3 regions of the Paenibacillus sp. D51F genome follow, and region 2 is predicted to be linked to each of the others. Evidence: a T-box and tRNA genes for the amino acid it is inferred to sense, from the RefSeq annotation. Region 2 holds a T-box; the other regions hold tRNA genes.
The links. A T-box is a leader RNA that pairs with one kind of tRNA and senses whether it is charged. The one in region 2 lies ahead of leuS (leucine--tRNA ligase), so its partner is inferred to be a tRNA-Leu.

Region 1 (3,279 bases), 220 kb from region 2:
GTATCAGTGATAATGAAGTATCCTTCAGTAGCCTTATATTGTTTAAAGCCATCCACATCTGTTATTGATATCAACATGATTGCACCACCTATAACCTCTTATTGAATTGAGGCTTAAGCCGATCCATTAACAATACTTCAAGTGATGCTAACCAATGCCAATCTTCTGTGTCATCAAATGTAAAAATACCAATAGTCACAGTAGGATCACCTATAACGTTGTCCCAACCATCGAGACCACCGAAGGCATTAGAGTGCTCATATACCCTCTGTGCAAGCCCTATACGTGGTGTAGCACGGCCTACATACTTGATAATGCTATCCTGGACGAAGAAGTAAATGCCTGGCTTGTTACCCCATATCTGGAGTCGCTTTTTGGTTGTCCTTATGTCCTCGATATTGATTTTAATGTGGGTATAGGCTTTATATCCTATACGATGGAAGAAGGAATCGACGAGGCTTTGGAGTTTGATTTCTGATTGGTTGATTATTGCTGTCATCTCTACATCTCCCGAAGGTCAGTAATATCTACAATACCTGATCGACCAGTATCCTTAAACTTTACTCTAACAGTCATTGGGTTCCTCAACTTATCTTCAACAAATTTGAGAACTAGACATTTCCTATCTCTATGTTTAAGTTTTCAATGGGTTCAATGGTTGCACTATATATTCATTTCCGATCTTTATATTAACTTCTACTTTCTCTCCACTGGTTAAAGTCGTATCCCAACTTATACATGAGTGATCTTGTTGAATGATTGAAGTTAATCCCACCATATAACCTCCTCAATATGCTTCCACCATTACCGCTATCCTCTAGGCAAATACTCCTATAATCTTAAATTAGAATGAAGGATATTACAATTTAGGGAACATCTATAATTTTTATTTAAATATATATATTTTGCTTTGAAGCTTCTAGAGGATTATGGAATGGAAAGTCCAAGTTGTGAACAAATTGAACAGATGTACAAAACACTGGATCAACCTGGACTTCTTTGACTCATACGATACTGATAAAGATGAGATCAGACTTAAAGGGGCAAAGTAAAGAAGGCAATAACTGATCATAATAAATCATAGGAGAATGCATCATGACCTATAATATCAAGCACTCACACATTGGCTACTTGCAAAAGATGCTTCTGGATCACTTATTCTCGGGAAGCCCATATGCCTCTCTATATGTAAGGCTAGGGAAATCTGCCTTGAGAATGGATGGAAATACGTTGCTATAGGTCCTAGTGTGGAAATAAAAAGAGCCGATCTTAAGTTACCGGTTCTTCATGTTTTACTTTCATTTGCTCTCCAACAACTCTCCAGCAAATTTATAATTCCATTTTTCATTTCGTTAGGCAATTCTTTGCTAAACTCAATTATCCGCTATGTTGAGTGGTCTAGATTTTCTTCTATGTATGACGGATCTAAATGACCAGCAAGAACCATCAGTTCTTCAAAGGAGTATTATAACCCTTAGAATACAGTTAAGAGGGATTTATAGGAAGAGCCTGTGCTGGTAAAGCATGGGCTCTTTTTGTCTTGAATATGAGTGGGATATAAATTAGCCTCACAGGATTACCTGATTGAAAATGAACTTTAGTTTGGGTTGGGCCTGTGTGGCTAATTAAGACAGCAAGTTAAAAGTCCAGTCATATCAACGAGTTCTTGTTATTAAAGTTAGCACAGGACTTAAAATCCTGCGGTAGGTAACTACCCCATACGGGTTCAATCCCCGTCCTCGGCATAATAGATTTGAACTTGAATCCCTTGATATATAAGGGGTTTTTGTTTTTTACGAGGAATTTGAAGTTCGTCAACAGTATACGAGGATTGGATTCCGTTTTTGTCTTTGGGGACTTGATTGGGGGCGAGTTTCTGGTTTGGAGGCGAATGCATCCCAATTTCAGGCCGTTCGTTGACACAACTGCTTGGTTATATGCGTATAATTTTGTGTCGTAATTTGTGGGGTCGAGTGGCGCAGTTGATGTTGGATCTCTTTAATTGATGCCCCCTGGGCCAACAAGTAAAGTCGCGTTCGTGTGTCTTAGGCCGTGTAACGAGACATCACGGAACCCGTTCTTCTTGCACCAAGCTTTCCATTGCTGAGAAGGGACGGTATGGTAAAATGGTTCTCTTAGCCCGGCATGGAATACGAAATTACGATTCCCGCCTCGCAACATGCCTGTCGCTTTTAGCCCATAATACGTGGTCCTCATCAAGCTTGCCTCGGCGAATTTTTGCTGCCATTCGCTACGAAAGGGTCTAAGGACGAGTTTTACGGCTGCAGCACTTTCCGAAATGCAGAAGCATCGCCTGAAGTGTCTCCAGAATAGAGAAAGTGGAATTATGTTCTCTAAAGTTGGTTATGAATAAATGCAACTATATTAATAATGGTTGCGTTTCTATTCGTATACTCAAGGAGGGGGGAAAATGAAAAAAGTATTTTTAATTCTATCTGTTTTTTTGTTGGCTATTCTTGGAGGTTGCTCAAAAGAAAAAGCTGAAGTAGAAAGAAAAAATCTTAATCAACCTAATAATGTATGGACAATTAATACGATTCAACAAGTGTTAAAATCTCAGGGAATTGAACTAGATCCAAAAGGGAAACAGGAATCGGACAAAGTCAATAACACAATTCCTTACTTGTATGATATTAAGTTTAATGGAAATAAAAATAGTATTTTGGTATATGTTTTTTCTTCTCATGAACAACTTGAAAAGGGTCTCAAGAACTTGGATTTTAAAACTAATACAGCGACGGATCTAAAAACCATAGCAAAGGATAACATACTATTCGTACATATATCCTCATATGGATCTGATGATGAAATCTATAAAAAGATCGAGTTTGAAATTAACGATTTGGGTACGAAACCTTAAATTACCTGTTTAATAAAAGTTAATGGTTCGATCCCCGTCCTCGGCACTTCTTGATGAAACCTTGCCAAGATCATTGTTTTATCCATGATTCGGCTGCCTATACGAACTGCCATAGTGCTTCGGATCCTGCACATCAGATCCGAAGAACGGAACTCGTTCATGACTCCTCTCCCTTTCGAGAGGAGTTTTTTGTTTTTGTCGCCTGACGAAAAAGGCTGTCGGCGAGTTCGCCTGGGAATGAGACAATGGCTGTAAGGGATCGCTTGCGACTGTTTCCGTAATCCCAAGGAATCGTTAACCTCCGCTAGGCTGCTGCATATACTGCCGTATCAACCTAATGGGAGTGAAGAGTGTGTATTATCAAATGCCTCAGCAGGTTTCCCCTCAAGCCACAAACC
Region 2 (3,279 bases):
TGCGGCTGGAAAAGGAATATATGGACTTTTACGAGGAATGGGTTGAGAGCGGAGAAAACATGGTTCCCTGGGTCATCGCGAAGGATCCGGCGGACTTCGCCGGGATGGTGGATTGGCTGGGGAAAAACAGCGCCGGCATCGGACTTCCGGAGGGCTGGGTGCCGGATTCGACGTTCTGGCTCGTCGATGAGACCGAGCGAGTGCTCGGAGCCGTCAACATCCGTCATGGCCTGACGCCGTTTCTGCTGACGAGCGGCGGTCATATCGGCTATGGCATCCGGCCTTCCGAGAGGCGCAAGGGCTATGCGACGGAGCTGTTGAGGCTGGCGCTGGAGAAGACATCCGAGCTCGGCATCGCCAAGGTGCTGGTCGTATGCGACCGCTCCAACGAGGCTTCGGCGAAGACAATCTTGAACAACGGGGGAGTGGAGGATGCTCCGCATACCGAGGAGAACGGGAATGTTGTTCGGAGATTCTGGATCGGCAGATAACTTCGTTCAGCCCTGTCTGAATGGACTCCGGAACTTCAAGCATGGAGCTGCCGAGAGGCTCTACGTGGACAGCCGTGTTGCCCGAGGCCGCATACGGCTTCGTCTTGCCTGTCCCGAGGGAGATCGAGTCGTCCGCCATCTCATCCTTACCGTCGATTATCGAACGATGGCTATGCTTTCATACGGGGACGAAAGCAGCAATGGGATGCGGATGAGAACCGGAGGCTCCGGATTCGGAAGCTTCCCCTTTTGCATTGCTGAAGCCAACAGCTTCCGAAACACCAAAAAGCCGGCATTCCTAGGGAATGCCGGCTAGTCTTTTGGAATCAAGGATTGGTCGTCCAGATGCCTGCGGTCTTGATGAATACGCGGTCCGGCAGCTTGAGCGTGGCGACGATCAGCTCGGCGACGTCCTCCGGCTGCAGGATGTCGTTATCGCTGTCGTTGCCCTTGAGCAGGCCGTTCGCGGAAGCGAGCGGTGTATTGACCGTGCTTGGCGTCAGCGCCGTGACGCGGATGTTCGACTTGCGGACCTCCTGCATGAGCGCCTCGGTGAAGCCCATGACGGCGAACTTGGAGGCGTTGTAGGCGGAGCCTGTCGCGAAGCCGCGCTCGCCTGCAGTGGAGGCAATGTTGAGAATGGCACCGCTTTTGCGCTCCAGCATGGAAGGAAGCACGGCATGGGTGACGTAATAGGTGCCGAACAGATTGATGCGGACGATCCGCTCCCATTCGGCCGGATCCATCTCGGCTACCGTGCCGAAGGTGGCGACTCCGGCGTTGTTGATCAGGACGTCGACGCTGCCCAGCTCATTGGCCAGGCCTTTGGCGGCATCGGCCGCCTCGGAGGCGTCGGAGATGTCGGCGACGGCGTAATGGACGCTTATGCCGTATTGGGAGGTCAGCTCCCTTGCCAGCGATGCCAGTTCGGACTCGGTGCGGGATATCAGGCCCAGATTGACGCCTTCCTTGGCGAGAGCGATCGCGGCCGCACGGCCGATGCCTTTGCCGGCTCCGGTGATGAGGGCCGTCTTATTTTTCAATTCCAATGGAATCTCTCCTGTCTATGTAGAATGGACTTGCACAGCATTTTTATTATATAGGAAGGCTGGATGAGGAACAAATGAAGAAGTCATGAGCGAGCGCCATGATGCGCCGCAGGATTCGACTGCCGTCGACGGCTTCTTGACTCCCGGTCTGCAATCCACTATAATCGGACTTAAATTAGCCATATTGGCGTTGAAGAGGAGCAGTAAGCCGCATCGCGTGGACTTAGAGAGCCGGCATCAGTTGGTGCAAGCCGGACCCGCAGCGTGCCGAATCTCGCCTCGGAGCCGCAAGGTCAATTCCGGATTCGGAGCAGCCTTGCCGCATGGCCCGCGTTAAGGGCTTCATGAGTGGGTGTCCGCGGCAAAGCATGCCGGGCGCCAACTAGGGTGGTACCACGGGAATTCAAACCTCTCGTCCCTAGCGATTAATCGCTGGGACGGGAGGTTTTTTGCGTTTGCGCCCCCGCACAATGAACAGGAGGCATAGGCCATGAGTCAGGAAAGAATCGAAGGACAAGGCTACAACCCCCAGCAGCTGGAGCCGAAGTGGCAGCAGCATTGGGATGAGCATAAGACGTTCCGCACGGAGGAGGACTCGATCAAGCCGAAATTCTTTGCGCTGGACATGTTTCCGTATCCATCGGGGGCGGGTCTGCATGTAGGCCATCCGGAAGGCTTCACGGCGACGGATATTATTTCCCGCTACAAAAGAATGAAAGGATACAACGTGCTGCATCCGATGGGCTGGGACGCCTTCGGCCTGCCGGCAGAGCAGCATGCTCTCGATACCGGCGAGCACCCGCGCGACATCACGGTGAAGAACATCAACAACTTCCGCCGCCAGATCAAGTCGCTCGGCTTCTCGTACGACTGGGACCGCGAGATCAGCACGACCGATCCGGACTACTACAAGTGGACGCAGTGGATTTTCATCCAGCTCTACAAGAAAGGCCTCGCTTACGTCGCGGAGGTGCCGGTCAACTGGTGTCCGGCTCTGGGCACGGTGCTGGCGAACGAGGAAGTCATCAACGGCCTCAGCGAGCGCGGAAACCATCCGGTCATCCGCAAGCCGATGCGCCAGTGGGTGCTGAGAATTACCGAGTATGCCGAGCGCCTGCTCGAAGATCTGGAGGAGCTGGACTGGTCGGAAAGCATCAAGGACATGCAGCGCAACTGGATCGGCAAATCCGTAGGCGCCGAGGTCGCGTTTGCGGTCGACGGCTCCGACGCGGAGATCCAGGTGTTCACGACCCGTCCGGATACGCTGTTCGGGGCGACCTACTGCGTGCTGGCTCCGGAGCATGAGCTGGTGGACTCCATCACATCGCAGGAACAGAAGGCGGCGGTCGCCGACTATCGCGAAGCGGCTTCCCGCAAGAGCGATCTCGAGCGTACCGATCTGGCCAAGGACAAATCCGGCGTCTTTACGGGAGCTTACGCGGTCAATCCGGTCAGCGGAGCCAAGGTTCCGGTCTGGATCGCGGATTATGTCCTGGCCGGCTACGGCACGGGAGCGATCATGGCCGTGCCGGGCCATGACCAGCGGGACTGGGAATTCGCCAAGCTGTTCGACCTGCCGATCATCGAGGTCGTGCAGGGCGGCAACGTCGAGGTAGAAGCCTTCTCCGGCGATGGACCGCATGTGAACTCTGATTTTCTCGACGGCCTGTCCAACAGCGAGGGCATCGCAGCCATGATCGGCCGTCTGGAAGAGACGGGCAAAGGCCGCGGCAAAACGA
Region 3 (3,279 bases), on a different contig from region 2:
CTCACGTAATCGAATTCTCCGAAGCTGCTTAAGATAATGACCTCGATATCCGGATAACGGCTCTTGATTTGCCGTGTAAGCTCTTCCCCATCCATGACAGGCATGACGATGTCCGTCAGCACGATATGGGGACGGAGCTTGTCGATGAGCGACAGCGCTTCCTTGCCGTTGGAAGCCTCGCCCGCTATACGGAACCCTTCCTGCTCCCAATTCAGATAATGCTTGATGCCTTGCCTGATCAGCACCTCGTCGTCCACCAGCACAATGTCGCACCATACTTTTTCCGACATGGTCAGCCCCCCAATGATAACGCTGTCATTTCGAAGATGCCGACATCCTTGGATGCCGAGCTATCCTGCTTAAATGAAAAAAACCACCATCCTCCTTTGCGCCGATCGCAAAGGGGGGACAATGTGGTTTATCCGGCTCCTGCCTGTTATGAACTTGATTTCATAGTAGCATTTCGAGGCCCAAAAGAAAACGGGATCCGTCCCGCGTTGATCTATTAACAGCACAGGAAAAATCGTTCAAACATGTCCGATCAGCATTCCGCCAATCGCACCCGTAATGACAGCAACCCAAGGCGGCAACTTCCAAAATACGAGCATCAAAAACAGAATCGTTGCGAGAGCAAAGTCAGAGGGAGCCAGAATAGCCGTCGTCCACAACGGGTTGTAAAGCGCTGCTAACAAGATGCCGACGACCGCTGCGTTCATCCCCATGAGCACCCCTTGTACGTTTGGACTTTTACGCAACGAGTTCCAAAAGGGTAATGCGCCTACGATCAAAAGAAAAGCAGGCAGAAAAATGGCGGCTGTTGCAATCAGGGCCCCCTTGACCCCGCTAATCATTGCACCCAAATATCCAGCAAAGGTGAACAACGGTCCTGGCACCGCTTGTGCCGCTCCGTATCCGGCTAAAAAATCCGTCTCGCCGATCCACCCCGGCGGTACAACTTCCCTCTCCAGTAAAGGAAGCACGACGTGGCCTCCGCCAAATACAAGTGAGCCTGCTCTATAAAAGCTATCGAACAAGGACAGCCAGTCCGCGGCAAAGGCTTGTCTAAGAACCGGCAGGGCAATCAGGAGTCCAAAGAAAACAGCCAAACACATGACAGCAAAGCTGCGGCTGATGGAAACGGTAAGATCCGCTGTTTCCGGAACATCCGTTTTTCGTAACAACATCATTCCAATCATCCCTGCGAAAGCAATAAGCAGGACCTGACTAAAAGCAGCCTGCCACAAGAGCGAGACGGATGCAACAATAATAGCGATAGTCGCCCTGTTTCGATCTGGAGCGAGTTTTTTTCCCATTCCAAGTATGGCTTGTGCAACAATGGCTACAGCGACGATTTTAAGACCATGAATCCATCCAGAGCTGCCGATATCAAATCCCTTCAAAAGGAAGGCGAACAGTACCAGTACAATGACCGATGGCAGCGTAAAGCCAAGCCAAGCAGTCAGTCCGCCGAGAAGTCCGGCGCGGATAACGCCGATTCCAATCCCAATCTGACTACTGGCAGGACCGGGCAAAAACTGACACAGTGCGACCAGATCCGCATAGCTCCGTTCGTCCATCCATTTGCGGCGGCGTATGTATTCGTCATGAAAATAACCAAGATGAGCAACCGGCCCTCCGAATGAAGTGAGCCCCAGTTTTGTTGATACAGCTAATATTTCAAGGAGAGCCCGAGGATGGTTTTTAGGCTCATTCTGAACAGCGTCATCATTCTTTTCCACTTTCTGTATTTCCCCCTTGACGTTCTGCCGGTTGGTCCGCTCACAAACCTTGCTGCGCGCTTCAGAAAGGACTTGGTTGCTAAGCCCAACGCCAATAAGGTTCGCGGCTTACGTACCAATTCTATCTTTTCCTTTGCCACAATGGAAGCAGCTTTCTTGTTTTGTCGGTGAGCTTCAGATTCGCGGTAAACTCCTGCTGTCTCTTCAGGGAGCGGACAAATCGTACGGAATGACAAAGATGAAAGCGGCATTCATCTGCCCAAGAGAGGAGCAATAGCTTGAAATGAAAAAAGGTCTCCAATCTGCCTTGGCGGGCAGATCAGAAACCTGTTGCTGATAAAGTGGTGCGGTCAAGAGGACTTGAACCTCCACGTCATTGCTGACACTAGAACCTGAATCTAGCGCGTCTGCCAATTCCGCCATGACCGCAAGTAAAACGCTTCGACAGCTGATGAAACGCTGCAACGTTGATTATATTATCATGGCTGTCATAGCCAAGTCAATGTAGTTCAAGAAGTTCCGCAATTCAGATTTTGGATGGGCTAGGCTGATAGGCGTAGCTGCCTCCTGCCTCTTGTCCACCCGCATTCTCATGTACCCTCCCGAAATCTTCGGGAGGCGTTCCATAAGCCTGGATATGCAGATCTGTATTCGCTGCCCGAACCTCCTCCGGCACATAGCCGTATCGGCCGGAATCGGAAGCCCCGTTGCCGAACTGCTCCGGGGCTCCGTAAACAATCGCATCGTTTCCTTCAATGCCGGATCGATCGGAGCTTTCCTTGACCGCCGAGCCGAACGGGGCCTCCTGCGCAGGCTCAGCCGCAGGACCGGGAGTGTAAGGATACAGCTCCACTCCTCCGAATGCCAGCTTGTCCTCTTCATGTCCGGTCAGCCGCACGCTTCCGCATACCGGGCATTTGTGAATCGAGATTCCGTCCGTCTCCGAATGATTCATGACCATATGGTCGTTAGGGCATAACATGTTGCGCCGCCTCCTTCGTTTGTTGAGGACGATCAGGAACGCGGAGCCGCTGCAGGCTCGTACCGGTAGCTCCGGCTTAGCTTGACGACACGCTTGTTGGGCCTTCGGATCATGACCGAATCGTCATCCCAGGCTACCACGATTCCGAGCACATCGTTCTGCTCCATCTCATCCCGGATCACCCTGACCTTCTCTCCTGAGAGCCGATATTGGTTCAGCAGGTCTTCGCTTGCGATGTTCATAAAATTACCCTCCATTCTCTAGGTTGAAACAATTCCAGCTTGCATATCGTGTCCTTAAGACGCAAAAAAGCCCCGGAAGACTGGCTGACCGCATGTCTCCCGGGCCTCTCTATGCTTCATTCGGCGTTGCCGTCAGGCTTCATTCGGCGTTGCCGACATGCTCCTTGGTGTCGTTGGTCTCGAACCATTCGTCCAGAACCCTGGAAGACATCACGCGCTTGCCGATGTAGTCGGCCTGGCGTTCGGTGAACTGGCCCTTCCACTCCATCCCCAGCTCCTCGCTGAGCTTCACGACCGTCAGCAGCTCCGACCAGGC

Region 1: it has a tRNA-Leu gene. The T-box ahead of leuS (leucine--tRNA ligase) is inferred to sense a tRNA for this amino acid. The anticodon was not compared.
Region 3: it has a tRNA-Leu gene. The T-box ahead of leuS (leucine--tRNA ligase) is inferred to sense a tRNA for this amino acid. The anticodon was not compared.

Annotation. Positions count from the first base shown of each region.
Region 1 covers NZ_JBKFAO010000001.1:346,309-349,587, reverse strand. Annotated here, with positions in the region: gene ACLBWT_RS01700 (hypothetical protein) at 1-77, opposite strand, end outside; gene ACLBWT_RS01695 (hypothetical protein) at 89-499, opposite strand; tRNA gene ACLBWT_RS01690 (tRNA-Leu) at 1,612-1,745, shown strand; gene ACLBWT_RS01685 (hypothetical protein) at 2,432-2,881, shown strand; gene ACLBWT_RS01680 (DUF2642 domain-containing protein) at 3,246-3,279, shown strand, end outside.
Region 2 covers NZ_JBKFAO010000001.1:564,176-567,454, reverse strand. Annotated here, with positions in the region: gene ACLBWT_RS02680 (GNAT family N-acetyltransferase) at 1-491, shown strand, start outside; gene ACLBWT_RS02675 (3-ketoacyl-ACP reductase) at 818-1,540, opposite strand; T-box leader at 1,722-1,963, shown strand; gene leuS (leucine--tRNA ligase) at 2,031-3,279, shown strand, end outside.
Region 3 covers NZ_JBKFAO010000002.1:280,586-283,864, forward strand. Annotated here, with positions in the region: gene ACLBWT_RS04935 (response regulator transcription factor) at 1-290, opposite strand, end outside; gene ACLBWT_RS04940 (chromate transporter) at 528-1,739, opposite strand; tRNA gene ACLBWT_RS04945 (tRNA-Leu) at 2,082-2,168, opposite strand; gene ACLBWT_RS04950 (hypothetical protein) at 2,266-2,721, opposite strand; gene ACLBWT_RS04955 (hypothetical protein) at 2,754-2,957, opposite strand; gene ACLBWT_RS04960 (hypothetical protein) at 3,103-3,279, opposite strand, start outside.